DNA from 3 places in the Streptomyces sp. NPDC048411 genome. Region 3 is predicted to be linked to each of the others. Evidence: riboswitches for the same ligand, from Rfam matches in the RefSeq annotation. Region 3 holds a riboswitch; each other region holds the start of a gene.

The links. A riboswitch is a leader RNA that binds a small molecule or an ion and turns the genes downstream of it on or off. The one in region 3 is predicted to bind cyclic di-AMP.
Region 1: it holds a riboswitch for cyclic di-AMP, as region 3 does, so the genes downstream of both, AB0915_RS20340 (transglycosylase family protein) here and AB0915_RS28675 (M23 family metallopeptidase) in region 3, are expected to answer to the same signal.
Region 2: it holds a riboswitch for cyclic di-AMP, as region 3 does, so the genes downstream of both, AB0915_RS00265 (M23 family metallopeptidase) here and AB0915_RS28675 (M23 family metallopeptidase) in region 3, are expected to answer to the same signal.

Annotation. Positions count from the first base shown of each region.
Region 1 covers NZ_JBEZKL010000054.1:33,924-43,379, reverse strand. Annotated here, with positions in the region: gene AB0915_RS20370 (glycosyltransferase family 2 protein) at 1-34, shown strand, start outside; gene AB0915_RS20365 (GtrA family protein) at 31-420, shown strand; gene AB0915_RS20360 (SurA N-terminal domain-containing protein) at 598-1,254, shown strand; gene AB0915_RS20355 (nucleoside triphosphate pyrophosphohydrolase) at 1,397-2,359, shown strand; gene AB0915_RS20350 (cytochrome P450) at 2,369-3,646, shown strand; gene AB0915_RS20345 (transglycosylase family protein) at 3,752-4,651, shown strand; cyclic di-AMP (ydaO/yuaA leader) riboswitch at 4,952-5,123, shown strand; gene AB0915_RS20340 (transglycosylase family protein) at 5,127-5,858, shown strand; gene eno (phosphopyruvate hydratase) at 6,161-7,447, shown strand; gene AB0915_RS20330 (septum formation initiator family protein) at 7,641-8,111, shown strand; gene AB0915_RS20325 (DUF501 domain-containing protein) at 8,193-8,801, shown strand; gene AB0915_RS20320 (Ppx/GppA phosphatase family protein) at 8,876-9,456, shown strand, end outside.
Region 2 covers NZ_JBEZKL010000001.1:48,281-57,736, forward strand. Annotated here, with positions in the region: gene AB0915_RS00240 (nucleotide pyrophosphatase/phosphodiesterase family protein) at 1-968, opposite strand, end outside; gene AB0915_RS00245 (DUF5998 family protein) at 968-1,564, opposite strand; gene AB0915_RS00250 (GNAT family N-acetyltransferase) at 1,639-4,593, opposite strand; gene AB0915_RS00255 (HPr family phosphocarrier protein) at 4,759-5,040, shown strand; partial or broken gene AB0915_RS00260 (GntR family transcriptional regulator) at 5,234-5,952, opposite strand; gene AB0915_RS00265 (M23 family metallopeptidase) at 6,167-6,949, opposite strand; cyclic di-AMP (ydaO/yuaA leader) riboswitch at 6,963-7,129, opposite strand; gene AB0915_RS00270 (pitrilysin family protein) at 7,338-8,720, opposite strand; gene AB0915_RS00275 (pitrilysin family protein) at 8,747-9,456, opposite strand, start outside.
Region 3 covers NZ_JBEZKL010000105.1:73-9,528, reverse strand. Annotated here, with positions in the region: gene AB0915_RS28700 (sporulation protein) at 1-1,374, shown strand, start outside; gene lhgO (L-2-hydroxyglutarate oxidase) at 1,689-2,945, shown strand; gene trmB (tRNA (guanosine(46)-N7)-methyltransferase TrmB) at 2,938-3,747, shown strand; gene AB0915_RS28685 (PrsW family intramembrane metalloprotease) at 3,865-5,448, shown strand; gene AB0915_RS28680 (aldo/keto reductase) at 5,453-6,397, opposite strand; gene AB0915_RS28675 (M23 family metallopeptidase) at 6,553-7,671, opposite strand; cyclic di-AMP (ydaO/yuaA leader) riboswitch at 7,683-7,835, opposite strand; gene AB0915_RS28670 (PP2C family protein-serine/threonine phosphatase) at 8,096-9,250, opposite strand.

The DNA.
Region 1 (9,456 bases), on a different contig from region 3:
GAATCAGCAGGCCCGGGAGTTCGTACGCCGATGACGGTCCGGGCGCAGATGATCCGCTTCGCACTCGTCGGCGTCGTGAATACCGGTACGTACTACGGCTGCTATCTGGCCCTGCTGACCAGGCTGCCGTATCTGGCCGCGCATGTGATCGCGTTCGCGTCGAGCATGACCGGCTCGTTCCTGCTGAACTCGTACTTCACCTACCGGACCCGCCCCACTTGGCGGAAGTTCCTGCTCTTCCCGCTGACCAACGCCGCCAATTTCACCGTCACGACCGGGGGCGTCTGGCTGCTGGTCGACCTCGCCGGATTCAGCAGCCGCTACGCACCGCTGGTCGCGGCGGTGGCGGCCATCCCGATCACGTTCGTGGTGTCCCGCGCGATCATGCTGCGGCCGGAAACGGCCATGGAGGGGCGGTGAACAGGCCCACATCCCCAACTCCTCCCGAATCGTTGGTCGAATCAGTGGCCGGGATCACGCCCACTGCCTAACATCGATCACCGCAAGGTCTTGTGCGCCCGCCCGTCGCCCGACCACCACCCCTCAAAGGGGCGCGGCGCGCCGCACCTGCTGTCGCAATCTCCCCGGGAGGCTCCTTTGCACCGCCGCCGTCGCACCGCGCTCGTCGTCTCCGCCGCCATGCTCGTCGCGGCGCCGCTTCTCTCCGCCTGCGGCAACCAGGCCCACCCAGGTGCCGCAGCCGTGGTCGGCGGAGACCGCATCGAGGTGTCCACCGTGCAGGCCCAGGTGGCGGACGTACGCACCGCGCAGAACGAGTCCGACCAGTCCGTCCAGCTCATCAACAAGTCCGGGCAGCTCAGCCGGGCCAAGCTGCACGGGATGATCTTCGACCGGATCCTGGACAAGGCTGCCGCGGACGCGGGAGTCACGGTCAGCCGCAAGGAGGTCCAGGAGATGCGGCAGTCGGCGGTCTCCCAGTCCGGGGGAGAGGATCAGCTGCGGGCGATGATGCTGCAGCAGAGCTGGGTCGCCCCGAACCAGATCGATGCCGTCCTGCGCGAGCAGGTCCAGCTGTCGAAGCTCGCCCAGGCGCTCGGTGCCGACCTGCAGCAGCCCGCCGGGCAGAAGGCCGTCGGCGATGCGCTCAGTGCGGCGTCGAAGTCGCTCCACATCGACGTCAACCCGCGCTTCGGCACCTGGGACAACAAGCAGACCCAGCTCGCCGACTACAAGGCCCCGTGGATCACCCAGGTCACCAAGCCGGCCCAGCAGGACGCCCCGGCCGGCGCCTAGGGTCTTCCGTTCGGATCGTGCCGGACCCCGCGGGCCCGGCATGATGCGAACGAGAGGCGTCCGGCCGGTCGGGCCGGTCGCCCACCCCCTGGTGCCCCTCCCGGCACAACACTGCCGGTCACGGCACGAGTAGGTTGGTGGGGTGAACGCTGAAGACCCCGGTCGTATCGTCCTGCTCACCGCCAGCCACCGGGTCGCGCCCGGACTGCTGTCCTGGCCCGCCTGGCAGACGCTGCACGCCGCCGACCGGGTGCTCTGCGCCGAGTCCGACCAGCCCCAGCTGCCGTACCTGCGCGAGGCGGGCGTCACCGTCGAGCACACCGCGCCCACCGCGCAGGAACTCGTCGACGCCTGCGCGGGCGGCCGGACCGTTGTGGTCGTGACCGGTGGTGAGGGCAATCAGCCGCTGACGGACGGGCTGGCCCGGCTGGCCGGCTCGGGCCGGGTGCAGATGCCGAACCTGGAGCTGCTGCCCGGTTCGTACGATCTGCCCGGCGCCCGCCTTCTCGACCTCGTCCAGGTCATGGACCGGATCAGGGGCGAATGCCCGTGGACCTCGCAGAAGACCCATGAGGGGCTTGCCAAGTACGCCATCGAGGAGGCGTACGAACTCGTCGAGGCGATCGAGGACGGCGACCGCGACGAACTGCGCGAGGAGCTCGGGGACGTCCTTCTCCAGGTCGTCTTCCACGCCCGGATCGCGGAGGAGGACACGGACGAGCCGTTCTCCGTCGACGATGTCGCCGCGACCCTCGTCGAGAAGCTGATCCACCGCCATCCGCATGTCTTCGGTGACGAGACCGCCGAGACCCCGGAGGACGTCCACGCGCACTGGCTGCGTACCAAGGCCATCGAGAAGCAGCGCGACTCGGTCACGGACGGCGTCCCGCTCGGGCAGCCCGGACTGGCGCTGGCCGCGAAGCTGGCGAGCCGGGTCCGTGCCGCCGGACTCGATGTGCCGCTCCCGTCGGGCGACAGCATCGGTTACGAGCTCCTCGCCCTGGCCGTACGCGCGGAACAGGACGGCACGGACCCCGAGGCCGCCCTGCGCGCTGCGGGCCGCGCCTACCGGGACGCGATCCTCGCCGCCGAGGCCAACGGATAACGTCAGGGGGTGAACGACAGCCCCGCCGACGCCCCCGAACTCTTCACCTGGGAGTTCGCCACCGACCCGTACCCGGCCTACGCCTGGCTGCGCGAGCACAGCCCCGTGCACCGCACCACGCTGCCCAGCGGGGTCGAGGCATGGCTCGTGACGCGGTACGAGGACGCCCGCCAGGCCCTCGCCGACGCCCGGCTCTCCAAGAACCCCGCGCACCACGACGAACCGGCGCACGCCAAGGGGAAGACCGGCATCCCGGGCGAGCGCAAGGCGGAGCTGATGACGCATCTGCTGAACATCGACCCGCCCGACCACACCAGGCTGCGCCGACTGGTCTCGAAGGCGTTCACGCCGCGCCGGGTCGCTGAGTTCGCCCCGCGCGTGCAGGAGCTGACGGACCGCCTCATCGACAACTTCATCGAGGAGGGATCCGCGGACCTCATTCACGACTTCGCGTTCCCGCTCCCCATCTATGCGATCTGCGACCTGCTCGGCGTCCCGCGCGAGGACCAGGACGACTTCCGGGACTGGGCGGGGATGATGATCCGCCACGGCGGCGGTCCGCGCGGCGGGGTGGCCCGGTCGGTGAAGAAGATGCGCGGCTATCTCGCGGAGCTCATCCACCGGAAGCGGGAGAACCCGGGGGAGGACCTGATCTCGGGACTGATCCGGGCCAGTGACCACGGCGAGCACCTCACCGAGAACGAGGCCGCCGCCATGGCCTTCATCCTCCTCTTCGCGGGATTCGAGACGACGGTCAACCTGATCGGCAACGGGATGTACGCCCTGCTGCGCAATCCGGAGCAGCGGGAGCGGCTGCAGCGCTCGCTCGACGCGGGGGAGACAGGGCTGCTGGAGACCGGTATCGAGGAGCTGCTGCGGTACGACGGTCCGGTGGAGCTGGCGACCTGGCGGTTCGCCACCGAGCCGCTGATCCTCGGCGGGCAGCGGATCGTGGCGGGTGACCCCGTACTGGTGGTGCTCGCCGCCGCCGACCGGGACCCGGAACGGTTCGCGAACCCGGACACCCTTGACCTCGCGCGGCGTGACAATCAGCACCTTGGATACGGGCACGGCATCCATTACTGCCTGGGAGCACCGCTTGCGCGACTGGAGGGACAGGCTGCCCTGGCCACGCTGTTGAGGCGCCTCCCGGATGTGCGGCTTGCGGTGGAACCTGCCGATGTGCGCTGGCGTGGCGGACTCATCATGCGTGGTCTGCGCACGCTTCCGGTGGAGTTCGGTCCCGGCCGGCGTTCCGATGAGGGTGACACTCTGTCAACTCTGTGACTTTCACGTGATCTGCGCTGCATCGACTTGTGACAAGCGTTCGAGTGCCGCTACGTTCACCGTTCGACTCACCAGTCACTTGTCAGTCACACGGAAGGCAATCCCATGGGCTCCGCGAACGGCAGGCACCGTCGCCCTCGCCAGGCACCCGCGATCGTCGTCGCCGCAGGCGTGACCGGTTCGGCCATCGCTATTCCCCTGCTCGGTGCGGCCGGTGCGCACGCCGCCGACGCCACGACCTGGGACCGGGTCGCGGAGTGCGAGAGCGGCGGGATGTGGAGCGCCGACCTCGGCAACGGTTTCTACGGCGGTCTTCAGTTCTCGCAGGATGCCTGGAAGTCGTACGGCGGTGAGGCGTACGCCGCGCGCGCGGACCTCGCCAGCCGCTCACAGCAGATAGCGGTCGCCGAGAAGGTCCTGGAGGACCAGGGGCCGAAGGCGTGGCCCAGCTGTGCGGGCATCTCCGGGCTCACGGAGGACGGGGTGTTGCCGGGGGTCGACCCGGGAGTCGTGCCGTCGGCCGAACCGGCGAAGGGCGGGGACGCGTCCGAGGCGCCGTCCGCCAAGGCGTCGCACAAGGCGTCGCACAAGGCGTCGGGCAACGCGTCGCACAAGCCGTCGGCAGAGCCGTCAGCCACATCACCGTCCAAGAAGTCTGATTCGTCTGACTCGCCCCAGAAGTCCGACGTCCCCGGAAATGAGGCGGGTGGCAAGCACCGTGGCGCGCCGGCCTCCGAGGTGAGTCAGGGTGCGGGCAGGGGCGGTGGCCGGGACTCGGGCCGGCATGCTTCCCGCGGCAACAGTGAGGGGCGCGACACGCGCGCGGTGGCGGCCGACGGCGATTACACCGTCCGGCCGGGCGACAACCTCTCGGCGATTGCTGACGCACAGAAGGTTCCCGGCGGATGGCCCGCTCTCTACAAGGCGAACAAGGGTGCGGTCGGCGGCGACCCGGACCTCATCCTGCCTGGCCAGAGCCTCGATCTCGGCGTGAAGTCGAAGTGAGAGCAGTCTGATAAACGGCTAAAAGCACCCCAGAAACCGGGGTAGTTCAGGGACCTATGTCCGCTTATGCGTAAGTGAGACATGGGTCTCTTTGCGTCAATTGGCGTGTCGCGCCTGCCGGGTCTGTCCGCATCGCCCCTCACCTGCGAAAACGCTGCGCATTCGGATGCAGGTAAGGACTGATTGTCCGTTATGCCCATCTTTGAATGTCGAGGTTGCATACGTTTACGGTCGGAACCGCTCGCACCGCGGGCCCCGTCGACCGTCACGCCGAATCCTGCCGTCGGTCGAAGGGAACAGACGCGTAAAGCGCCGTAGGCAGGAGCGGGGGACCCAGGTAAGCCGCCGGGCCCGATGGTCGAAAGACCGTCAGGACCGGCTCGGGGTGAAGTCGCGTGCTAGGACATGCGACCGGGCAACTCACTTGGCCCGAACCCGACAGCTCACCTCGTAGGCGTCGGTGAGGAGAAGTTCCATGCTGCTGAACAGCAAGGGCAAGCACCGTCGCCCGTCCAAGGCCGTCCGTGTCGCCACGCTCGCCGGTGTCACCGGTGCCGCCATCGCCGCTCCTCTGATGGGTGCGACCGGTGCCTCCGCCGCCTCCGTCGCCACGTGGGACGCCGTCGCCCAGTGCGAGTCCGGTGGCAACTGGTCCATCAACACCGGCAACGGCTACTACGGCGGCCTGCAGTTCTCGCAGTCCAGCTGGGCCGCCGCCGGTGGTACGCAGTACGCCCCGCGTGCCGACCTCGCCACCAAGGCTCAGCAGATCGCCACCGCCGAGAAGCTCCTCGCCATGCAGGGCCCGGGTGCCTGGGGCTGTGCCGGCGCCGGTCGCCTCACCAACGATGGTGTCGACCCGGGTGTCGACACCGGTTCCACCGCGCAGCAGAACGCCCCGGCGCAGCAGTCGAAGCAGGCCGCGCCGAAGCAGGCCGCGCCGAAGCCGGCCGAGCGCACCGAGGCCCCCGCCGCCTCCCGCGCGGACCGCGGCACCGCCCCCAAGAAGACCGTCACCACGCCGACCGGCGAGAAGGTCGCCAAGGGCGACGGCGAGTACACGGTGAAGTCCGGCGACTCGCTCAGCAAGATCGCCGCGCAGCACAAGGTGAAGGGCGGCTGGCAGCAGCTCTTCAAGCTGAACAAGGACATCGTCCAGGACGCCGACCTGATCTACCCGGGTCAGCAGCTCCACCTGACGAAGTAGGACGGGCGCTCCGTGGACACGGGCTCCCCGTAGACACGGGCTCTCTCCTCCCCGAGCACCCCGACCCGGCGCGGATTCCCCCGTACGTGCCGGGTCGGGGTTTTTCGTATTCACTGTTCAACCGTTGTCGTTACCGTCCAGTAGAAATCTGGACCTTTGCCCTGCTACGAGTGCCCTTGGGTCCTTTTTCGTCCCAGGGGGCGGGCGGTCGGCGGACCGAGGCGGCCCAGCCGGTTAGGCTCTTGTCGCAAGGCCAAAGCGACCCTGCACAACCAGCGTCATATCCCAGAAGGAGATGCCTCGTGCCGTCCATCGACGTCGTCGTAGCCCGGGAAATCCTCGACTCCCGCGGAAACCCCACGGTCGAGGTCGAGGTTGGCCTCGACGACGGCAGCACGGGCCGTGCTGCTGTGCCGTCCGGCGCCTCCACCGGTGCGTTCGAGGCCATTGAGCTTCGCGACGGTGACCCCAACCGCTACCAGGGCAAGGGCGTCGAGAAGGCCGTCCTCGCCGTGATCGAGCAGATCGGCCCGGAGCTCGTCGGCTACGACGCCACCGAGCAGCGGCTGATCGACCAGGCCATGTTCGACCTGGACGCCACCGAGAACAAGGGCTCGCTCGGCGCCAACGCCATCCTCGGCGTCTCGCTGGCCGTCGCGCACGCCGCGTCCGAGGCCTCGGACCTGCCGCTGTTCCGCTACCTCGGTGGCCCGAACGCGCACCTGCTGCCCGTCCCGATGATGAACATCCTCAACGGTGGGTCGCACGCCGACTCCAACGTGGACATCCAGGAGTTCATGATCGCGCCGATCGGCGCGGAGTCCTTCTCCGAGGCCCTGCGCTGGGGCGCCGAGGTCTACCACACGCTGAAGAAGGTCCTGAAGACCAAGGGCCTGTCGACCGGTCTCGGCGACGAGGGCGGCTTCGCGCCGAACCTGGAGTCGAACCGCGCCGCCCTGGACCTCATCATCGAGGCCATCAAGGAAGCCGGTTACGCCCCGGGCAAGGACATCGCGCTCGCGCTCGACGTCGCCGCCTCGGAGTTCTACAAGGACGGCACGTACGAGTTCGAGGGCAAGTCCCGCTCGGCCGCCGAGATGACCGAGTACTACGAGGAGCTCGTCTCCGCGTACCCGTTGGTCTCCATCGAGGACCCGCTGTACGAGGACGACTGGGCCGGCTGGAACGTCATCACCCAGAAGCTCGGCGCCAAGGTGCAGATCGTCGGCGACGACCTGTTCGTCACCAACCCGGAGCGCCTGGCCCGCGGCATCGAGGAGGGCTCCGCCAACGCCCTGCTCGTCAAGGTCAACCAGATCGGTTCGCTGACCGAGACCCTGGACGCCGTCGAGCTGGCCCAGCGCAACGGCTTCAAGTGCATGATGTCCCACCGCTCCGGCGAGACCGAGGACGTCACCATCGCCGACCTCGCCGTCGCGGTGAACTGCGGCCAGATCAAGACCGGCGCCCCGGCCCGCTCGGACCGCGTCGCCAAGTACAACCAGCTGCTGCGCATCGAGGAGATCCTCGACGACGCGGCGGTGTACGCGGGCCGCTCCGCGTTCCCGCGGTTTCGCTCTGCGAACTGATCAGCACAGCGCTCTGCGAACTGATCAGCACAGCGCTCTGCGAACTGATCAGCACAGCGCTCCGCTGACTGATCAGCACGGCAAGGGCTGATCGCAGGCCCGGTACCGGGCAAAGGCCACGGCCTCCGTCCGTCCCCGCACTCGGTCCCGTACCGTGTGCGGGGACGGACGTGCGTAGTGGGGAGGCGGAGACATGGCCGCGAAGGACCGGGACCGGTTCTCCACCGCGACCCGGCTGCGACTGCTCGGTGAGCAGACCGCCGCCCGCGTCTACCGGTCCCAGAACCGCCGCCAGGCCCGCCGCTCCCGGCTCACCGGCCGGGCCGCGTTCCTCGCCCTGGTCGTCTGCTCCCTGGTGGTGGCGCTCGCGTACCCGATGCGGCAGTACGTGTCGCAGCGCGACGACATCGCCGACCAGGAGCGGCTGGCGCAGGAGGCCGAGAAGCGCACCGAGGAGCTGCGCGACGAGAAGGCGCGCCTCCAGGACGACGCGTACGTCCGGCGGCTGGCCCGGGAGCACCTGCACTACGTGAGTCCCGGGGAGACCAGCTACACGGTGATCGACCCCGACGCGGCGAAGGAACGCAGCGGAGGGGCGAAGGAGACCGACCGGCCGTGGCACTCCAACCTGTGGGACGGCGTGGACAGCGCCGACCGCAACTGACTTCTCATTCCCTTGTTCACCTCGTCTCCGCAGCACTGTGCGGAGCCGTAGTTCACGCATCCGAGTAGATCCAAGGCAGGCATGGAAACGCCCCCTCCCCAGACCGAGTCCACCCCACCCACCGAGGCGGACATCGCCGCGTTCCAGCAGCAGCTCGGCCGCCCGCCGCGCGGGCTGCGTGCGATCGCGCACCGCTGCCCGTGCGGCAACCCGGACGTGGTCGAGACGTCCCCGCGGCTGGAGGACGGTACGCCGTTCCCGACGACGTACTACCTGACGTGCCCGCGCGCGGCTTCCGCGATCGGCACGCTGGAGGCGAACGGCGTCATGAAGGAGATGACGGACCGTCTGGCCACGGACCCGGAGCTGGCGGCTGCCTACCGTGCCGCGCACGAGGACTACATCGCCCGGCGTGACGCGATCGAGGTGCTGGAGGGCTTTCCCAGCGCGGGCGGCATGCCGGACCGGGTGAAGTGCCTGCACGTGCTGGTGGGGCACTCGCTGGCGGCGGGGCCGGGCGTGAACCCGCTGGGCGACGAGGCGATTGCGATGCTGCCGGAGTGGTGGCGCAAGGGGCCCTGCGTGACGCCGTGCGGCGCGCCGGAGGAGAAGGACGGCCTGACCGTCGAGACGTCGGAGGGCGGGTACGTCGCGTTCCGGCCGGCCGACGGGGCGCCGGACGAGGGCTGACCGTTCCCCCGGGGGCTCCGCCCCCGGACCCCCGCTCCTCAATCGCCGGAGGGGCTTGATTTCTAGGAGCACCCATGACCCGCGTTGCCGCCATCGACTGCGGAACCAACTCCATCCGACTGCTCGTCGCCGACGCCGACCCCGCCACGGGTGAGCTCACCGAGCTCGACCGGCGGATGGAGATCGTCCGCCTCGGCCAGGGCGTGGACCGCACCGGCCGGCTCGCGCCCGAGGCCCTGGAGCGGACCTTCGCCGCCTGCCGCCAGTACGCGGAGGTGATCAAGGAGTACGGCGCGGAGAAGATCCGCTTCGTCGCTACCTCCGCCTCCCGCGACGCGGAGAACAGGGACGAGTTCGTCCGCGGCGTGCTGGACATCCTCGGCGTCGAGCCCGAGGTGATCAGCGGCGACCAGGAGGCCGAGTTCTCCTTCGACGGCGCCACCAAGGAGCTCGCGGGCAGCGAACACCTGCCGAAGCCCTACCTGGTGGTGGACATCGGCGGCGGATCCACCGAGTTCGTCGTCGGCGACGACCGGGTCCTGGCCGCGCGGTCGGTGGACATCGGCTGCGTACGGATGACCGAGCGCCATCTTGTACGCGACGGTGTCGTCACCGACCCTCCCACACCGGGTCAGATCACCGCGATCCGCGCGGA
Region 2 (9,456 bases), on a different contig from region 3:
AACTGCTCGCCGAGCACTTCCTGCCAGACAGTCAGCACATCGGCCTCGGCGCCGGGTACGGCGTACACATGGCGGGCCCGGCCCTCGCCGCCGAGCAGGGCGACGCCCGCGCGCAGCTCCCAGTCCTCGTCGAAATCGATCCGGGACTGTTCGTCGAAGGGGATGTCGATCATGCCGTGGTCGGCGGTGATGTACAACGCCGAGCGGGGCGGGAGCTGCTCGGCGAGGCGCTGCACGAGACCGTCCACGTACATCAGCTGGCCGCGCCAGGCGTCGGAGTCGACGCCGAAGCGGTGCCCCTTGCCGTCGATCTCGCTGTAGTACGTGTAGACGAGCGACCGGTCACCGGCGGCGAGCCGGTCCGCGGCCAGGTCCATCCGGTCCTCGCCGGAGAGCCTGCCGTGGAACGTGCCACCGCTCAGCGCGACCTCGGTGAGCGGGGTGTGCTGGAAGGTCGGGGCGGAGACCTGCGCGGTCGCTACACCGGCCTCGTCGGCGAGCCGGAAGACGGTGGGATACGGCTGCCAGACCGCCGGCGAGGTCCAGGGCTTCCAGCGGAGCTGGTTCATCAGCTCGCCGGTCTCCGGATTGCGGACGGTGTAGCCGGGAAGGCCGTGTGCGCCGGGCGGCAGCCCCGTACCGACCGAGGCGAGCGAAGTCGCGGTGGTGGCCGGGAAGCCCGCCGTGATGGGACGGCCCGTGCCCCCGCGAGAGGTGGGGAGCAGCGAGTGCAGATACGGCGCCTCGTCCGGATGGGCCTTGATCTGCTCCCAGCCGAGTCCGTCGATCAGGAAGACGCAGTTCCGGTCGGCGGGGGTGAGCTCCGGTATCGCCGCCGTGAAGCCGGGCACGCCCTGTCCGGCGACGAGCGTCGGCAGCAGATCGGCGAGCGAACCGCTGCCGTACGCGGGGACGGGAGCGGTGTCGAGAGGGAGCGGAACGGGGTCCTGCCAGGCCGGCTGGGCCATCAGCGGCCGGTAGCCGCGGTCGCGGCCGTCGCCTCGGAGAGGGACTGGGCGAAGGCAAGGGTCTGCCGCACCGTGTCCGGGCCGTCACCGGCCTCGCTGACGCGCAGGCTCAGGTCGTCGGCGGTGGAGCTGCCGGTGTAGCCGTGGTCCGCCTCGCAGTTGGGGTCGCCGCAGGCGGCGGGCTCCAGGTCGATGCGGGAGACCGCGCCCCAGCCGATGGTCAGGACGACCTCGCGGGGCAGTGTGCCCGGGACGTACTTCTCCGGGTCGGCCACGACGCGACTGACCACCACCGACGAGATCCGGTCCAGCTTGACGGACTCGGTGGAGGTGGTGGCGTACGGCGACGGGGAACTGGTGTCCGCGTTCTGCTCGTCGGTGTGGCTGACGATGAAACGGTTGTCCGTCAGGACCAGGACCGTGACGTGCCTGCGCACCTCGTTGGAGTCGAAGGTCGTCTCCTGGTGCACCAGGTACGAAGCGACCGGCTCACCCCCGACGGCGGCCTCCACCGCCTCGGCCACAAGGGCCGGGTAGTAGCCGCTGCGCTCGATCGCCGCGCGCAGCCCCTGGGTCGTCGTACCGGTCTTCGCCATACGGACCATCCTACGGGGGGTGGATGACTGCCGGGGACGCTGTGGACAGGGCCTGCGGCGGATTGTCGGTGGATTCAGTAGTTGGGCAGGCGACGGGGGCCGAGGTCGGTACGGGCCGGTGGCGGCGACAGCCGGACGGTCGCGCCGAGGACGGTCAGCCCCTGCGTGGCGACCACGACCGGTTCCAGTGCGACGGAGACCACCTCGGGGTGATCGTCGACGAGCCGGGACACCCTCAGCAGCAGTTCCTCGAGCGCCGCGGTGTCGACGGGCGCCGAGCCCCGCCAGCCGAAGAGGACCGGGGCCGCCCGGATGGACCGGATCAGTTCGGCGGCGTCGCGGTCGGTGGCAGGCACGAGGCGGTGGGCGGTGTCCCCGAGGAGTTCGGAGGGCGCGCCCGCGAGACCGAAGGAGAGGACGGCGCCCGCCGCCGGGTCGATCGTGGCCCGCACGACGGTGTCCACGCCGCGCGGTGCCATGGACTGGACGACCGGCTGCAGCTCGGTGGGCTTGCCGAGCAGGTCGGTCAGCTCTCCGTACGCCCGGCGCAGTGCGGTCTCGTTGGCAAGGTCGAGCCGGACGCCGCCGAGGTCGGCACGGTGGCGCAGATGAGGCGCGGTGGTCTTGAGCGCCACCGGAAACCCGAGCCGGGCAGCCGCGGCAACGGCGGCGTCCGGGCCGGGGGCGGGGAGCGTCGGCCGTACGGGGATGCCGTAGCGGCCCAGGAGTTCGCGCGCCTCGTCGTGGCTGAGCTGACGGCCCCGGGGATCGGGGTCGGGCCCGAGGAGTGCGTCGATACGTTCGGCGGCGCCTGCCTCGTCGATGGTGTCCTCAAGGAACTCGGGCACCTTGCCGGGCACCGCGGCCTGCCGTCGCCACTGCGCGTACTTCACCACCTCGGCGAGGGCACGGACGGCACGCTCGGCGGCGGGGTAGGCGGGGATCCGGCCGGTGGAGGGAGCAGACGGCGTGGGGGCACCGGAGCCGGGGGCGTTCGGCTGGGCCGGGGGATCCGGCGGAGCTGAGCCGGCTGGGGCGCCGGTGATGCTCGGCGTGGCTGAAGCGCCTGTGGGGCTCGTGACGCGCGGGGTGCCCTTGCCGACCGCCGCGGCCGAAGCACCCGGGGCAGCCGTCGCGGCCGCCCGCGGCGCCGCGACCGTGCTGCTGGCGGCCGCGAGCGCCTCCGCCAGGCCGCCGATCTCCACGTGGACCACGGCCACCGGCTTGGCCGGCCCCGTGGCCGCCGCCGCGCGCAGCGCGGCGGCCAGGACCTCGCCGTCACCTGTTTCCGCCTGGCCGTTCTCGCCGACCCACGGGATCGCTGTCACGATCACCGCGTCGCAGCTCCGGTCGGCGAGTGCCTCCGCCAGCGCATCCCGGAAGTCCTGCGGGGTGGCCGCGGTGGTGAGGTCGCGGGGCGGGCGCGGGCGCAGCCCCTCGGCCAGGCAGGCGTCGTACGTGAGGAGGCCCAGGGACTCGGAGTTGCCGAGGATCGCGACCCGGGGACCCGCCGGGAGGGGCTGGTCGGCGAGGAGCAGGCCCGCGTCGACCATCTCCGTCACCGTGTCGACGCGGATCACGCCCGCCTGCCGCATGAGCGCGGAGACGGTCGCGTCCGGGATCCGGCTGATCGGCACCGCATGACCGGGCGGGGTGCTGCCGCTGTGCCGGGCTCCCTTCACCACGACGACCGGCTTCACCGCCGCGGTGCGCCGCGCGAGGCGGGTGAACTTCCGCGGATTGCCGAGGGATTCGAGGTAGAGCAGGGCGACGTCGGTGTCCGGGTCCTCGTACCAGTACTGGAGGAAGTCGTTGCCCGAGATGTCGGCGCGGTTGCCCGCGGAGATGAACGTCGACAGACCCGCGCCGCGCCGGTAGAGCCCGGAGAGCAGGGCGATGCCGATCGCGCCCGACTGCGTGAACAGACCGATGCGCCCCGGGGCGGGCGGCTCGGGGGCGAGGGAGGCGTTCAGCCGTACGGCGCCCGCGTTGTTGATGATCCCGAAGGCGTTCGGGCCGATGATGCGCATGCCGTACGAGCGGGCCTGGCGGACCAGTTCGCGCTGTCTTTCCCTGCCTTCGGCACCCCATTCGGCATATCCGGCGGAGAGGACCACGAGGCCCTGGACGCCTTGTTCGCCGCAGTCGGCGACGGCCTCCGGGACCCGGTCCGCGGGCACGGCGACGACCGCGAGGTCCACCGGTTCACCGATCTCGCCGATGGAGCGGTGCGCGGGGACGCCGTCGATCGTTCCCTGGTCTGCGGCGAACGAGCTGTTCACGGCGTACGCACGGCCGGTGAAGCCCGCGCCGAGGAGGTTGCGCAGAACCGTGCGGCCGACCCCGCCGGGGTTACGCCCCGTGCCAATGACGGCGACCGAACCCGGTGCGAGCAGCCGCTGCACCGACCGCGCCTCCGCCCGCTGCTCACGGGCGCGCTGGACGGCGAGGGACTCGGCGGTCGGTTCGAGGTCGAGGGTGAGATGGACGGCGCCTTCCTCGAAGCTGCGCTGCTGGGTGTACCCGGCGTCACGGAACACCTTGATCATCTTGGTGTTGGCGGGCAGCACCTCGGCGGCGAAGCGCCGGATGCCGCGCTCACGCGCCACTGCGGCAATGTGCTCGAGGAGCGCCGATGCCACGCCACGGCCCTGGTGCGCGTCCTGGACGAGAAAGGCGACCTCTGCCTCGTCGGCGGGGACGGAGGCCGGCCGGCCGTTCGCGTCGATCCGGTCGTAGCGGACGGTGGCGATGAACTCACCGCCGACCGTGGCGGCGAGCCCCACCCGGTCGACGTAGTCGTGATGGGTGAAGCGGTGGACGTCCTTGGCGGACAGACGGGGGTAAGGAGCGAAGAACCGGTAGTACTTCGACTCGTCGGAGACCTGCTCGTAGAAGCTGACCAGGCGCTCGGCATCGTCCGTGGTGATGGGCCTGATACGGGCCGTACCGCCGTCGCGGAGCACCACATCCGCTTCCCAGTGGTCGGGGTACGCGTGGTGCGGACTCTGCTCCGGCGTGGGCTGCATGGGCAAAGCCTACGGCGCGATCAGCGGTCGCGTAGGGCCCGGGGCCGAGGCAGTCTGAGAGCTCCGACCGGCCGTGCTGCACGGGCCGGGGCGCGCGTCGGCGGGAGACAGCGCACTGCGTGAGAGTCTGGTCTAGACAACCATTGATTTGTGAAGGGCAGAACCATGGCTGAGCGTCGCGTCAATGTCGGTTGGGCCGAGGGCCTGCACGCCCGCCCTGCTTCCATCTTCGTTCGTGCGGCCACGGCGTCCGGCATCCCCGTGACGATCGCCAAGTCCGACGGCCCCCCGGTGAACGCCGCCTCCATCCTCGCGGTGCTCGGCCTCGGCGCGCACGGCGGCGAGGAGATCGTGATCGCCTCCGAGGCGGACGACGCGGAGGCCGCGCTCGACCGGCTGGCGAAGCTGGTCACCGAGGGGCTCGAGGAGCTCCCCGAGACCGTCTGATTCCAGGGTTCCGATCAGGGGGAAGCCTTTCCGGCCAGTTCCTGTCGGGTCCATTTCTGTGACGGAGCCGCGATACCCCCAACCGGGACCGCGGCTCCTGCGTTTCCTGATACCGGCAATGCCTCCGGAGCGAATTTCGGGCAGCCCAAAGAAAGACCCGCGTACTTAATTCACTTTGTATACGGCGCAGGTGTTAACGCCGGCCGCTCGCGATGTTTACGGCATGTTGCGAATTCCTCACCCGGCCGCCGGAACGGGGGCGCCGGCATCACGGCCCGGAGCACCGCCCGCGCGGCGCAACCGGTGCGCGGCGGCGGCCCGCTCGGCGTGCTGGGCGGCCAGCGCCCTGGCCCGTTCCGCGTCGCCGCGCCCCACGGCGTCCACGATGGCTCCGCGCTCGCCCCAGCAATCGGCCAGACGGGCCGGCTGCTCGACCGCGTACATCCAGGCGATCTTGTGGCGTAGCTGGGTGAGCAGCGCGACGAGCCCGGGGCTGCCGGACGCCTGGGCGAGCGTCTCGTGGAACCAGCCGCCCAGGGAGCGCAGATCCTCCCCCTCACCCCGCCGCGCTCTGTCCTGACCCAGCCTGACCAGGCCGCGCAGCACCTTGAGGTGCGCCTCGGTGCGGCGTTGTGCGGCACGGGCCGCACCGAGCGGCTCCAGCAGCATCCGCACGTCCAGAAGGTCGGCGGCCTCCTGTTCGGTGGGCTCGGCGACACAGGCACCGGCATGTCGGCGGGTGACCACGAAGCCCTCGGACTCCAGGGTGCGCAGCGCTTCCCGCACCGGGACACGGGATACCCCGTAACGACGCGCGAGCAGCTCCTCGGTGAGTCTGCCGCCGCGTTCGAAGACACCGGAGACGATGTCGTCACGGATTGCCGTACATACCGATTGCGCCGGAATACGCATGTCCGAACCTCCGCCTTAATCCCCCGCGAAACGCGGCCGATCGACGCCTGTTCCGTGACTCTATTGCACGGCGGCTGCATTTCCGAAGCCGGGCCGAAAACCATGAATACCCTTTGACCCGGGGACGGTTCCGCGGGGCGGTTCGGCAGGAACGGACACGCCGAAGGCCCCGGCGGAAGCCGGGGCCTTCGGCGTATTGCGGATGGGACGTCGGTCAGACGTTCACGCCATGGGCGCGCAGGTACGCCACGGGGTCCATGTCGGAGCCGTACGAAGGCGTGGTGCGGGCCTCGAAGTGGAGGTGCGGTCCGGTGGAGTTGCCGGTCGAGCCGGAGAGGCCGATCTGCTGGCCTGCGCCGACGCTCTGGCCGACGGAGACGCCGATCGAGGAGAGGTGGCCGTACTGGGTGTACGTGCCGTCCGTCATCCGCAGCACGATGTTGTTGCCGTATGCGCCACCCCAGCCCGCCTCGACGACCGTGCCGGCGCCGACGGCGACGACGGAGCTGCCGGAGGCGGCGTGGAAGTCGATGCCCGAGTGGCGGCCGGAGGACCAGAGGGATCCGCTCGACTTGTAGCCGGTGGTGACGTACGAACCGGCGACCGGGAGCTGGAAGGAGCCCAGGCGGGTGCGCTCGGCGGAACGGGCGGCGCGGGCCTTCGCGTCACGGGCCGCCTTGGCGCGGGCCTCGGCCTTGACCTTCGCCGCCGCGTCGGCCTTGGCAGCCTCGGCAGCCTTCGCGGCGACGTCGGCCTGGCGCTTCTGCACCTCGGCCTGGGTGGCCACCTGGTCGGCGAGGGCATCCTCGATGGCGACGATCTGGGTCAGACCGGTTTCATCGCCGGAGGGGGCCTCGGCATCCGTGGCGAGGGCCGGAGAGGCCAGTCCGCCGATGACACCGGTGGTCGCCAGCGTTGCGACTCCGGCGACGCGTGCGCTCCTGCGCTTCAGGCGGCTCGGGGCACGGTGCTTCCCGGTGGGGCGGGTGAACGCCATGAAGTAGCTGGTCCTTTCCTTCCTTCTCGCCTACCGGGTTAGCTGACGGGTTCGGAGCAGGAAGGTCTCCTACGGATCCCCGGCCTCACAGGAGGTCGCGGCATCCGATGCACCCCAGGGACTGCGTGGGTCCCCGGCTCCCCAGGCTCGCGCCTGACGGGGACTCGGCGATCACTGCCCGGCGCCACGGATGCGGCATACGAGTGACGGACAGCGGAGCCGACGCTAGGCGGGGGCACTTTCATTCACCAAACGGACAGGGCGCTTTGTAGCGCATCCCACAGAGCAAGCAAGGAACTTTCGTCTCAAATCGGGCAAAAAGGAAGACCCTGGCGGGAAGCGACTCGCCAGGGTCCCTCTTCGCCCCCCTTTGCGGGGCTTTGGTGCATCAGCCGGTGACGACCGACACCTCTCCGATGCCCAACGCCCTGACCGGCTCCTCGATCTGCGCGGCGTCGCCGACGAGAATCGTGACCAGCCGGTCCACGGGGAAGGCGTTGACCACGGCTGCGGTCGCCTCGACCGTGCCGGTCTCGGCCAGGCGGGCGTACAACTGCGCCTGGTAGTCATCCGGGAGGTGCTGCTCGACCTGGTCGGCGAGCGTGCCGGCGACGGAGGCAGCCGTCTCGAACTTCAGCGGGGCGACACCCACGAGGTTCTGCACAGCGGTCTCGCGCTCGGCGTCGGTCAGCCCCTCGGCCACCAGGGTCCGCAGGACCTTCCACAGGTCGTCGAGCGCCGGTCCGGTGGACTCCGTGTCCACCGAGCCGCTGATCGCCAGCATCGCCGCGCCGGTCACCCCGGAGGCGGAGTCCGGGGCCGTCGAGCGCAGGACCTGCCCGAAGGCCCGCACGCCGTAGGTGTAGCCCTTCTCCTCGCGCAGCACCCGGTCCAGCCGGGAGGTGAGTGTGCCGCCCAGGCAGTAGGTGCCGAGGACCTGGGCCGGCCACACGCTGTCGTGCCGGTCGGCGCCGATGCGGCCGATCAGCAGTTGCGTCTGCACGGCGCCCGGACGGTCGACGATCACCACGCGGCCGGTGTCGTCGGCGGTGATCGGCGGGACCGGACGGGGCTCCACAGTGTTTCCGGTCCAGTCGCCGATGGTGTCGGCGAGCAGGGCGTCCAGGTCGATACCGGTGAGGTCGCCCACGACGACGACGGTCGCGGTGGACGGCCGGACATGGGCCTCGTAGAAGGCGCGCACGGCCGCGGAGTCGATCCGCTCCACCGTCTCCTCGGTGCCCTGGCGCGGGCGTGACATCCGCGACGTGGCCGGGAAGAGCTCCTTGGAGAGCTGCTTGGCGGCACGCCGGGCCGGGTTGGCCTGCTCGTGCGGAATCTCGTCGAGCCGGTTGTTCACCAGTCGCTCGATCTCGCTGTCGGCGAACGCGGGTGCCCGCAGCGCCTCGGCGACCAGCCCGAGCGCCTTGGCCAGCCGGGAGGCCGGAACCTCCAGGGAGACCCGCATGCCGGGATGGTCGGCGTGCGCGTCGAGGGTGGCGCCGCAACGCTCCAGCTCAGCGGCGAACTCCTCGGCGGAGTGCTTGTCGGTGCCCTCGGAAAGGGCCCGCGCCATGATCGTGGCCACGCCGTCGAGGCCCTCGGGCTCGGCGTCCAGCGGGGCGTCGAGGAAGATCTCGACCGCGACGACCTGCTGGCCGGGACGGTGGCAGCGCAGCACCGTCAGCCCATTGGGCAGGGCGCCGCGCTCGGGTGCGGGAAAGGCCCAGGGCCTGGCCGTGCCGGGGGTCGGCTGCGGGTGGTACTCCATCGTTACTCCAGTCGCGGCAGCGTCGCTCACTTGTCCGCCCCTTCGTGCGCGTCGGTGTCGGTGTCCGTCTCGTCGGCTTCCGCGTCGGCGGATTCGGCCGGCTCGACCGGCTCGTAGACGAGCACCGCCCGGTTGTCGGGGCGCAGCTGGGCCCTGGCCGCCGCCTGGACCTCGTCCGCGGTGACGTCGAGGACCCGCTGGACGGCGGTCAGGGCGAGCTGCGGGTCGCCGAACAGCACGGCGAACCGGCAGAGTTCATCGGCGCGGCCCGCGACCGTACCGAGCCGGTCCAGCCACTCGCGCTCCAACTGTGCCTGAGCGCGCTCCATTTCCTCGGGCGTGGGGCCCTCGGCGGCGAATCGGGCCAGCTCCTCGTCGACCGCGGCCTCGATCTGCGCCACCTCGACACCGCCGGACGTCTTCACGTCCAGCCAGCCGAGCGAGGGCGCGCCGGCCAGCCGCAGCAGCCCGAAACCTGCCGCAACGGCCGTGCGGTCGCGGCGGACCAGACGGTTGTGCAGCCGGGAGGACTCGCCTCCGCCGAGCACGGTCAGCGCGAGATCCGCGGCGTCGCACTCCCTGGTGCCGTCGTGCGGCAGCCGGTAGGCGGCCATCAGCGCCCGCGCCGGGACCTCCTCGTGGACCTCTTCGCGCAGCTGCTCGCCGATGATCTCGGGGAGCGTGCCGTCGCGCGGCGGCTGCTTGCCGTCGTGGGACGGGATGGAGCCGAAGTACT
Region 3 (9,456 bases):
GTCTCGAAGGGCATGGTGCCGCAGGGTTCCGCGCCCCATCTCATCGCCGCGGCGATCGGCGCCAAGCTCGGCCGGCCGGTCCCGCTGCACGAGATCGGACTCGCGGACGCGGATCCGGCGCCCGAGGTGGGTCTGGCCTTCCCGCGCGACGTGGGCGAGGCGGTGCGTTCGGCGACCGAGCTCTACCGGCTGGATCTGGCGGGGCGCCGGGCAGGCAGCGGCGGGATCTGGCAGTCGCTGGCGGGCTCGTTCTCGGTGAGCGCGTACGCGACGCCCGCGTCGCGCTGGCTGATAACCCCCGCCGACCCGTCGGTGGCACGCGACTCGTCGGCGGCCGAGGCGGCGATCCTCGGCACGCAGGGCGAGCCCGGTGCGCAGCCGGCGCCGGGCGCACCGGGCGGCGCGCCCAACATTCCCGTACAGCCGGGACCGGACTCCGTGAACGACATCTCGCCGCTGCGCGTCGGCCACAGCGATGTGACCAAACTCCGCGAGGCGGCCCAGGACGCGCGCCGCTGGGACTCCAAGTACGGCGGCGGCGACTGGCGCTCCTCCATGGTCCCGGAGTGTTTACGGGTGGACGCGGCGCCGCTGCTCCTCGGCTCGTACAGCGACGAGGTGGGCCGGGCGCTCTTCGGCGCCGCCTCCGAGCTGACCAGACTCGCGGGGTGGATGGCGTTCGACACCGGGCAGCAGGAGGCCGCCCAGCGCTACTACATCCAGGCGCTGCGGCTCGCACGGGCGGCGGCCGACGTGCCGCTCGGCGGCTATGTCCTCGCGTCGATGTCGCTTCAGGCGACCTACCGCGGCTTCGCCGACGAGGGGGTCGACCTCGCGCAGGCGGCCGTCGAACGCAACCGCGGGCTCGCCACCGCCCGCACCATGAGTTTCTTCCGGCTGGTGGAGGCGAGGGCCCATGCGAAGGCGGGCGACGCCGCGGCTGCGGGGACCGCGCTGAAGGCCGCCGAGAGCTGGCTGGAGCGTTCCCGGGACGGCGACGCGGACCCGTCGTGGCTGGGCTTCTACTCGTACGACAGGTTCGCCGCCGACGCCGCGGAGTGCTACCGCGATCTGAAGGCCCCGCGGCAGGTGCGGCGCTTCACCGAACAGGCGCTGTCCCGGCCGACCGAGGAGTTCGTGCGCTCGCACGGGCTGCGGCTGGTGGTCTCGGCCGTCGCCGAGCTGGAGTCCGGCAACCTGGACGCGGCCTGCGCGGCGGGCACCCGGGCGGTCGAGGTGGCCGGCCGCATCTCGTCGGCGCGGACCACGGAGTACGTACGGGACCTGCTGCACCGCCTCGAACCGTACGGGGACGAGCCACGCGTCGCCGAGCTGCGCGAGCGGGCACGGCCGCTGCTGGTGGCGCCGGTCTAGGAAACCGCCGAAGATCTTGCTCTGGCCGCCCGACTCACCCCGGATTGCCAGCACATGTAAATCGCTATGAACCAGGGCAAGTCAGGCACGATTTCAAGATCTTCAAGGCACTTCCAGTGCCCCTCCCGGCAGGCTTTGCCGGTCGCAGCACCAGCGGCCTCCCCAGGGGCGCCCGCACCTCTCGGATGCCCGCGCGGAGTCCTCCGGGCGACGCGCAGGCATCCGGAGGCGGAATTCCGGGCGCCACGCTGGCCTCAGCTGGTTTGAGTGCGATGTCAGTGGGTCAGTGCACTATCGGGGTGGGAGGTGGCGCGATGATGACTCACGCGGCGTACGACTGCGATGTGCTGGTGATCGGCGGCGGGATCGTCGGCCTGTCGACGGCGTATGCCCTCACGCGGACCGCTCCGGGCACGCGCGTGACCGTGCTGGAGAAGGAGTGGGGCACGGCGCGCCACCAGACGGGGCGCAACAGCGGGGTGATCCACAGTGGCATCTACTACCGCCCCGGTTCGCTCAAGGCCCGCTATGCGGTGCGCGGCGCCGCCGAAATGATCGACTTCTGCGCGGAGCACGGCATTCCGCACGCGGTGACCGGCAAGCTGATCGTCGCGACCGGGCGGTCCGAGCTGCCCCGGCTGCACGCCCTGGTGCAGCGCGGCCGGCAGCACGGGCTGCCGGTGCGGGAGCTGGGGCCCGCGGGGATCGCGGAGTACGAGCCGCAGGTGCGCGGGCTCGCGGCGATCCGGGTCGGGACGACCGGTGTGTGCGACTTCAAGGCGGTTGCCGAACGGTTCGCGGCCGAGGTGCGCGGCGCGGGCGGGCTGATCAGGTTCGGAGCGGAGGTCACTGCGATCGACCGCCGCCCGTGGGGTGTGGCGGTGCGGACGGCGGACGGCCGCGTCGTGCGGGCCCGGGTCCTGGTCAACTGCGCGGGGCTGCACTGCGACCGGGTGGCCCGGCTCGCGGGCGACGAGCCGGGCATGCGGATCGTGCCCTTCCGTGGGGAGTACTACGAGCTGGCCAGGCCGGAGCTGGTGCGCGGGCTGGTCTACCCGGTGCCGGACCCGGCATTCCCGTTCCTCGGGGTGCACCTGACCCGGGGCCATGACGGCGGCGTCCACGTCGGGCCGAACGCGGTGCCCGCGCTGGCCCGCGAGGGATACGGCTGGCCGGTCGTACGCCCGCGTGAGCTCGCGGACACGCTGGCCTGGCCGGGCTCCTGGCAGATCGCACGCAGACACTGGCGGTACGGGGCGGGCGAGGTGCACCGTTCACTGTCGAGGAGCGCATTCACCGCGGCCGTCCGGCGGCTGCTGCCCGAGGTCACGGAGGACGACCTGCGCCCCGCCCCGTCCGGTGTCCGGGCCCAGGCGGTATTGCGCGACGGCACGCTGGTGGACGACTTCCTGATCCGCGAGGCCCCGCACACGGTGCATGTGCTGAACGCCCCGTCGCCCGCCGCGACGGCCTCGCTGCCCATCGGGCGGGAGGTGGCACGCAGGGCGCTGCTCCGGGCACAGGGAACGGGGTGGAAGCCGCCCGCCGTAGAATCGGGGCACTGTGTCTGAGTCCTTGAACCCCGCCCCCGAGTCCGACGAGGCCCACGATCTGCGCGCCGCAGCCTTCGAGCGGCAGCGCAGGCTGCGTCAGGAACCGCGCTTCCCCGGCGGACCCGCCGCCGACCCGGCCGGGTCGCACCACGAGCGCCGGATCCGCAGCTTCCAGCCGCGCCGCAGCCGTGTCACGCCCGGCCAGGAGGACGCGCTGCAGCGGCTCTGGCCGAAGTGGGGCCTGGACATCGACGGGCAGTCGGTCCTCGACCTGCCCGAGCTGTTCGACGGGCTTCCGGTCGTGCTGGAGATCGGCTTCGGGATGGGTGAGGCCACCGCGCAGATGGCGGCCGACGACCCGGGCACCGGCATACTCGCCGTCGATGTGCACACCCCCGGCCAGGGCAACCTGCTCGGTCTCGCGGACCGGAACGGACTGTCCAACATCCGGGTGGCCAACGGTGACGCGATCATCCTGCTGCGCGAGATGCTGCCGCCGGACGCACTCGACGGGCTGCGGGTGTACTTCCCCGACCCGTGGCCCAAGAAGCGCCACCACAAGCGGCGGCTGATCCAGCCGGAGTTCCTCGACCTGGCGGCGCAGCGGCTGAAGCCGGGCGCCGTGCTCCACTGCGCGACCGACTGGGAGCCGTACGCCGAGCAGATGCTCGAGGTGCTCACCGCGCACCCCCTGTTCGAGAACACGGCGGCGGACGGCGGCTACGCACCGCGGCCCGCGTTCCGTCCGCTGACCCGGTTCGAGGGGCAGGGCCTGGACAAGGGCCATGTCGTGCACGACCTGCTCTTCGCCCGCAGCTGACCTTTCGACCACGACTGGGTCCTCGCCCGTGGCTGAGCTGCAGATTTCCTGACGGGGCGGTGCGCGCACCGCACTGCCCCATGGTCAGCTGTCAGTCCCCCTCGTTAGGGTCATGGGGTGTCCGACGGGTCTGTCCAGCAGCAACAGTCGCAGCCGGCCGTTCCGCTCCTCGAGGAGCAGCGGGTCGGCGAGATCCTGGCGGCCGTGCCGGAGCGGGGCCAGTGGCGCTACCGTCCGCGCCGCGTCGGCATGGTCTGGCGGAGCAAGACGTTCCGTATCGCTGCTGTCTTCACGGTGCTCGCGCTGTGCGGGCTGGTGATCCTGGCCCTGGTCCGCGCCCAGACCGGCACCGAAGGGTTCCTGGTCGGGCTGGGTCTGGCCGTGCTGCCCGTCCCGGTCCTGATGACGGCGTTCCGCTGGCTGGACCGGGTCGAACCCGAACCCTGGCGGAATCTGCTGTTCGCCTTCGCCTGGGGTGCGTGCGCCGCCGCCCTGGTCGCGATCATCGCCAATTCGTTCGCGACCCGCTGGATCGCGACGGCCACCGCGGACCCGGCGAGCGCGGACACCCTCGGGGCCACGGTCATAGCGCCGGTCGTCGAGGAGAGCGCGAAGGCGGCGGCCGTCCTGCTGATCTTCCTGTTCCGGCGACGGGACTTCGGCGGTGTCGTCGCCGGCGTCGTCGTGGCCGGCTTCACCGCGACGGGCTTCGCCTTCACCGAGAACATCCTCTACCTGGGCAACGCGTTCGGCGAGGACCAGCAGATCGGCAGCTCGGGCCTGGCGTCGGTGACGGCCGCGACCTTCTTCGTACGAGGAGTGATGACGCCGTTCGCGCATCCCCTCTTCACCGTGCTGACCGGTCTGGGCTTCGGCTTCGCGGCGCTCAGCGCACGCCGTCACCGCATCCGCCGCATCGCGCTGCCGCTGCTCGGACTGATCCTCGCCATGGGCATGCACGCCCTGTGGAACGGTTCGGGGACGTTCGGTCCGTACGGCTTCTATGTCGTGTACGGGGTGTTCATGGTCCCGGTCTTCGGACTGGTCACCTGGCTGGCGATCTGGTCGCGCCAGCGGGAGCTGCGCACCCTGGCGACCGAGCTGCCCGCGTACGCGGCCGCCGGCTGGCTGACCCCGGCCGAGCCGCTCGCGCTCTCCTCGATGCGGGCCCGCGGCCTGGCCCGGGACCTGGCGCGCCAGCGGCACGCACAAGCGGGGTACGGGGCCCCGGGTTACGGGTACGCCCCTGCCCACGGCCCCGCCCACGGCACTCACAGCCGGATCGCGGCCCAGGTACGCAGCCACGCCAAGGCGCAGGCCAAGGCGCGCGGCAAGGCGGCGGCGCGGGCGGTCGCCGAGTACGAGTCGTTCGCCACGTCCCTGGCGTTCCTGCGCCGCCGGGCCGGCCGCGGGGCGGCGGAACCGGACTTCACCGCACGTGAACTGGAACTGCTGCACCATCTCTGGCAGCGCCGGGACGTGGCCGCCCCCGCCCTGGCGTACGCGGCACAGGCGACGGGCCGTCTGCGCCCGCACTCCATGGCCCCGGCGCCGGTTCCTCAGCAGTACCAGCCGGTTCCTCAGCAGTACCAGCCGTACGGCGGCCACAACCCGTACCTGTCGCTCCCTGGGCAGCCGTATCACCAGCCGCCCCACGGACAGCAGAGCTACGGGAACCGGCCGCCCCAGCATCCCTGGTGACGGGTCAGGCGGACGCCTCGGTGAGTTCCGCCAGCTCCTGCTCGGTCAGCCGGAGGCCGGCGACGGCCACCAGTGCGGGCAGCTGCTCGACCGTGCGGGCCGAGGCGATCGGGGCGGCTACGGTCGGACGGGCGGCGAGCCAGGCCAGGGCGACGGTCGCCATCTCGGCGCCGCGCTCCTGGGCCACCTTGTCGAGTGCGGCCAGGACCTTCCGTCCCCGCTCCGACTCCAGGTGCCGGCCGGCCTTCTCGGCCCGGGCGCTCTCCACCGACGTGCCCGGACGGTACTTGCCGGTGAGGAAACCGGAGGCCAGGGCGAAATACGGGACGGCGGCGAGCCCGGCGCGGGCGGCGGTGTCCTGGAGCTCGCCCTCGTAGGTGTCGCGGGAGACGAGGTTGTAGTGCGGCTGCAGGGCGACATAACGGGCCAGCCCCTCGCGCTCGGAGAAGTCCAGGGACGCCTGGAGCCGCTCCGGGCTGATGTTGGAGGCGGCGATGGCGCGCACCTTGCCGTCCTTCACCAACCGGTCGAGGGCGGTGATGATCTCCTCGACCGGGACGGTCTCGTCGTCGAAGTGTGTGTAGTAGAGATCGATGTGGTCGGTGCCGAGCCGGCGCAGCGACTGCTCGGCCGCGGCCTTGATGGTGGTCGCGGAGAGCCCCTTGTACGCGGGGTGGGCGCCGACCTTCGTGGCGACGACGATGTCGGACCGGTTGGAGCGTGCGGCGAGCCACTTGCCGATGACGGTCTCCGACTCGCCGCCCTCGTTGCCAGGGACCCAGGCGGAATACGCGTCGGCGGTGTCGATGAAATTGCCGCCCGCCGCGGCATACGCGTCGAGGACGGCGAACGACTGCGCCTCGTCGGCGGTCCAGCCGAAGACGTTGCCGCCGAGGGCGAGCGGGAAGACCTGAAGGTCGGAAGAGCCGAGTCTGCGCAGAGAGGTCATGAGCGGAACAACGGATTCCAGCGGTGTTGCTATTCCATGCATGCCGCACGCGAAAGCCGTGGCCAAACGGACCGGCAGCCCTGACGTCGGGGGGTGAGCGTCAGGACTGCCGGGGATCGGTGGCGGGCCGGTGGGACCGGCCCGCGTTCATCGGGTCAGACCGTGAGGCCCTTGTCGCGCAGCCAGGTCATCGGGTCGATGCCCGTGCCGCCCGGGGTGTGGACCTCCAGGTGGAGGTGGGGACCCGTCACATTTCCGGTGGCGCCGACGCGGCCGATGGTCTCACCGGTGGTGACCTTCTGGCCGGCGCTGACGTCGATCGACGACTGGTGACAGAACCACAGCTCCGTACCGTCCTCGAGCTCCAGGACCGTGCGGTAGCCGTAGGAGCCGGACCAGCCCGCCGACTTGATGGTGCCGGTGTGGATGGCCTTGATCGGGGTGCCGGTCGGCGCCGCGAAGTCGAGACCGGTGTGGTGGCCGGAGGACCACATCGAACCGGCTTGCCCGAAGATCGAGGTGATCGTGTACGAGGAAGTGGGGATGGCGTAACTGGCGGCCAGTTTGGCGAGCCGCTCGGCCTCGGCCTTCGCCTTCGCCTCTTCCTCCGCCTTCTTCTTCGCGGCCGCGGCCTTGGCCTCGGCGACGTCCTGCTTCTGCTTCGCCTCGGCTGCCGCCTTCTCCGCGGCGGCCTTCTCCTCGGCCGCCTTGGCCTCCGCGTCGGCAGCGTTCTGCTGCTGCTCGGCCTGCTGGAGGATGCGGGCGCGGAGCGCCTCGCCGGCGTCGGTGGCGCCCTGCTCGGCCTCCGCGGTGGTGATGCCCGCGCTGGTCAGCGGTGCGGCGGCGGTCTTGGCCTGGGCCTGGTCGGCGGCGGACCCGTCGGCGAACAGCGCGCCCACACTGGGGAGGGAGTTGGCGTCGGGGAGCTTGTCCGCGAGGGAATCGGGAAGGGAGATGGAGACCGGCGGCTTGCTCTGCGCGGTGGCCATGCCGCCCGCGCCGACGGCCGCGATGACGCCGACGCCGAGAACCGTGGAGCTACGGGCGAGCCCGTTGCGCTGCTTGGCGACGCGGTGCCTGCCGCGTACGGGGCGGACGGACTCCTCGGTGGGGTTCCATTCCTCCCACTCCCGGTCGGCCTCTCCGAGGCCTTCGGTCCCGACCTCGGCGGTGAACCCGGTGCCGAACTCGGTGTCCGTCCCGGATGCGTACTCAGTGGTGAAGTCGGAGCCGAACCGGGAAGGGGCTTCGGGGGCAGGCTTGTTGGACGCCACGGGGGCGCACTCCTTTCCTTCCTTCTCGCCTACCGGGTTAGCTGACGGGTTCGGAGCAGGAAGGTCTCCTACGGATTCCTCCGCCTCTCACGAGACACAGGTGTCCGATTCACCCCATGGAGGTGGTTCCCCGGTTCCCTTGCGGAATTCGGCGCTCGCGCACGGTGCCGCCACTGACGACGGCTGGGACGACCGCGCTGCGTTATCGAACGTTAATAGACACACAGGCCTGATTCCAAGCTGTTCCCACTGATCGTTCAGGGTCTTGGCCTGGACTTTACTGGACACAACCGGTCGAAATCGGGCGAGTTGACCCGGACTCAGCCACTACCGCCTTTCTGACGTTGCGTCAAACGTTATGCAGAGCGGCACTCTTCGATTACGCACGGTGGCGTCGTCCTCGTGTGCTCACCGCAGCCGCGCCTCATTCCTGCCCGCGCCTCACGATCTTCACGGTCCTGCGCCGCTCCGGCTGCCCCTCCGCGGGCCGTACGACCGCGACCAGCGCCATGTCGTCGGTGGACTTGCCGCCCGTGTGCAGCCGTACGTCATCGGTCAGCGCAGACAGCAGCTCTTCGGGCCTGGGGAAGATCCGCCCACGCAGCCGGGCCGCCGGGTCATAGAACACCCCATGCTTGTCGCGCGCCTCGGAGAGACCGTCGGTGTAGACGAGCAGCGTCGTCCCGGCGGCCAGACCCCAGGCGTCGGCCAGGTCCGGCCACACCCCCAGCCCCATGCCGAGCGGCAGCGCAGGCACGCTCGGCACCAGCACCTCCACCCTTCCGTCAGGGTGGAGCAGCAGCGGCTCGGGGTGGCCGCGGTTGACAATCCGTACCTCGGCACCACCGTGCGGGATCTCGGCGAGTACGGCGGTGACGAACCCCTCGACCGGATCGATCCCGCCGCGTCGCTCCCCCTCCCGTGCCAGCGCCCGCTCCAGCCGCTGCGCCACGCCCTCCAGCGAAGCCTCGTGCTCGGCGACCTCCCGGAACGCGCCGATGATCACCGCCACCGCCTCGACCGCGTCGAGCCCCTTGCCCCGCACGTCCCCGACCACCAGCCGCACGCCGTGCGGGGTGTCCACCACGGCGAACAGGTCGCCGCCGACGAACTCGTCCGCCTGTGCCGCCTCGTACCGCGCGGCGACCCGCAGCCCGCCGATCAAGTCGTTCGGCTCCGGCAGCACGGCCCGCATGGCGGTCTCCGCGATGACCCGCGCCGAAGCCAGCTGCTCATTGCCGCGCGCTACGACTCCGTTGATGAAGAAGGCGAGGATCGAGGCGGTGAGCACGGTGATGACCTCGAGGGACGGCACGACCTGCAGCACCGTGCCGCTCTCGATCCGCAGGACGAGGATCGAGAGCAGCGAGGCGACGCCGATACGGACGGTGCTCGCCCGTGAGAAGAACGGTGCGGCGGCCAGCGGGGCCGCCACGAACAGCGGCACGGCGGTGAACGGCGGCGGAGTGAGGATGTCGAACACGAGCCCGGCGACGATCAGAAACGTCGGCAGCGCGCGGACGATCCGCCGGGAAGGGATGTCACCCCCGCCCCGCACCCCGCGCAGCTTCTCCGCCATCCCCACCTGTGCTCTCCTGCCCGGTACGCGCAGCGGCTCCTGCGGTCTCCTGCCCCCATACGCCCCACGGTCTCCTTCCCAGTACGGGCCTGGCTGCGGACGGTGCCGCACTCCACTGACCAGGCTTGCCGGAGCGGCGTCGCGCGGCGACTCCGCATCGGCCGAAGGGGGGACGGAAAACACGAATCAGGCCCGGCACGCGTTCT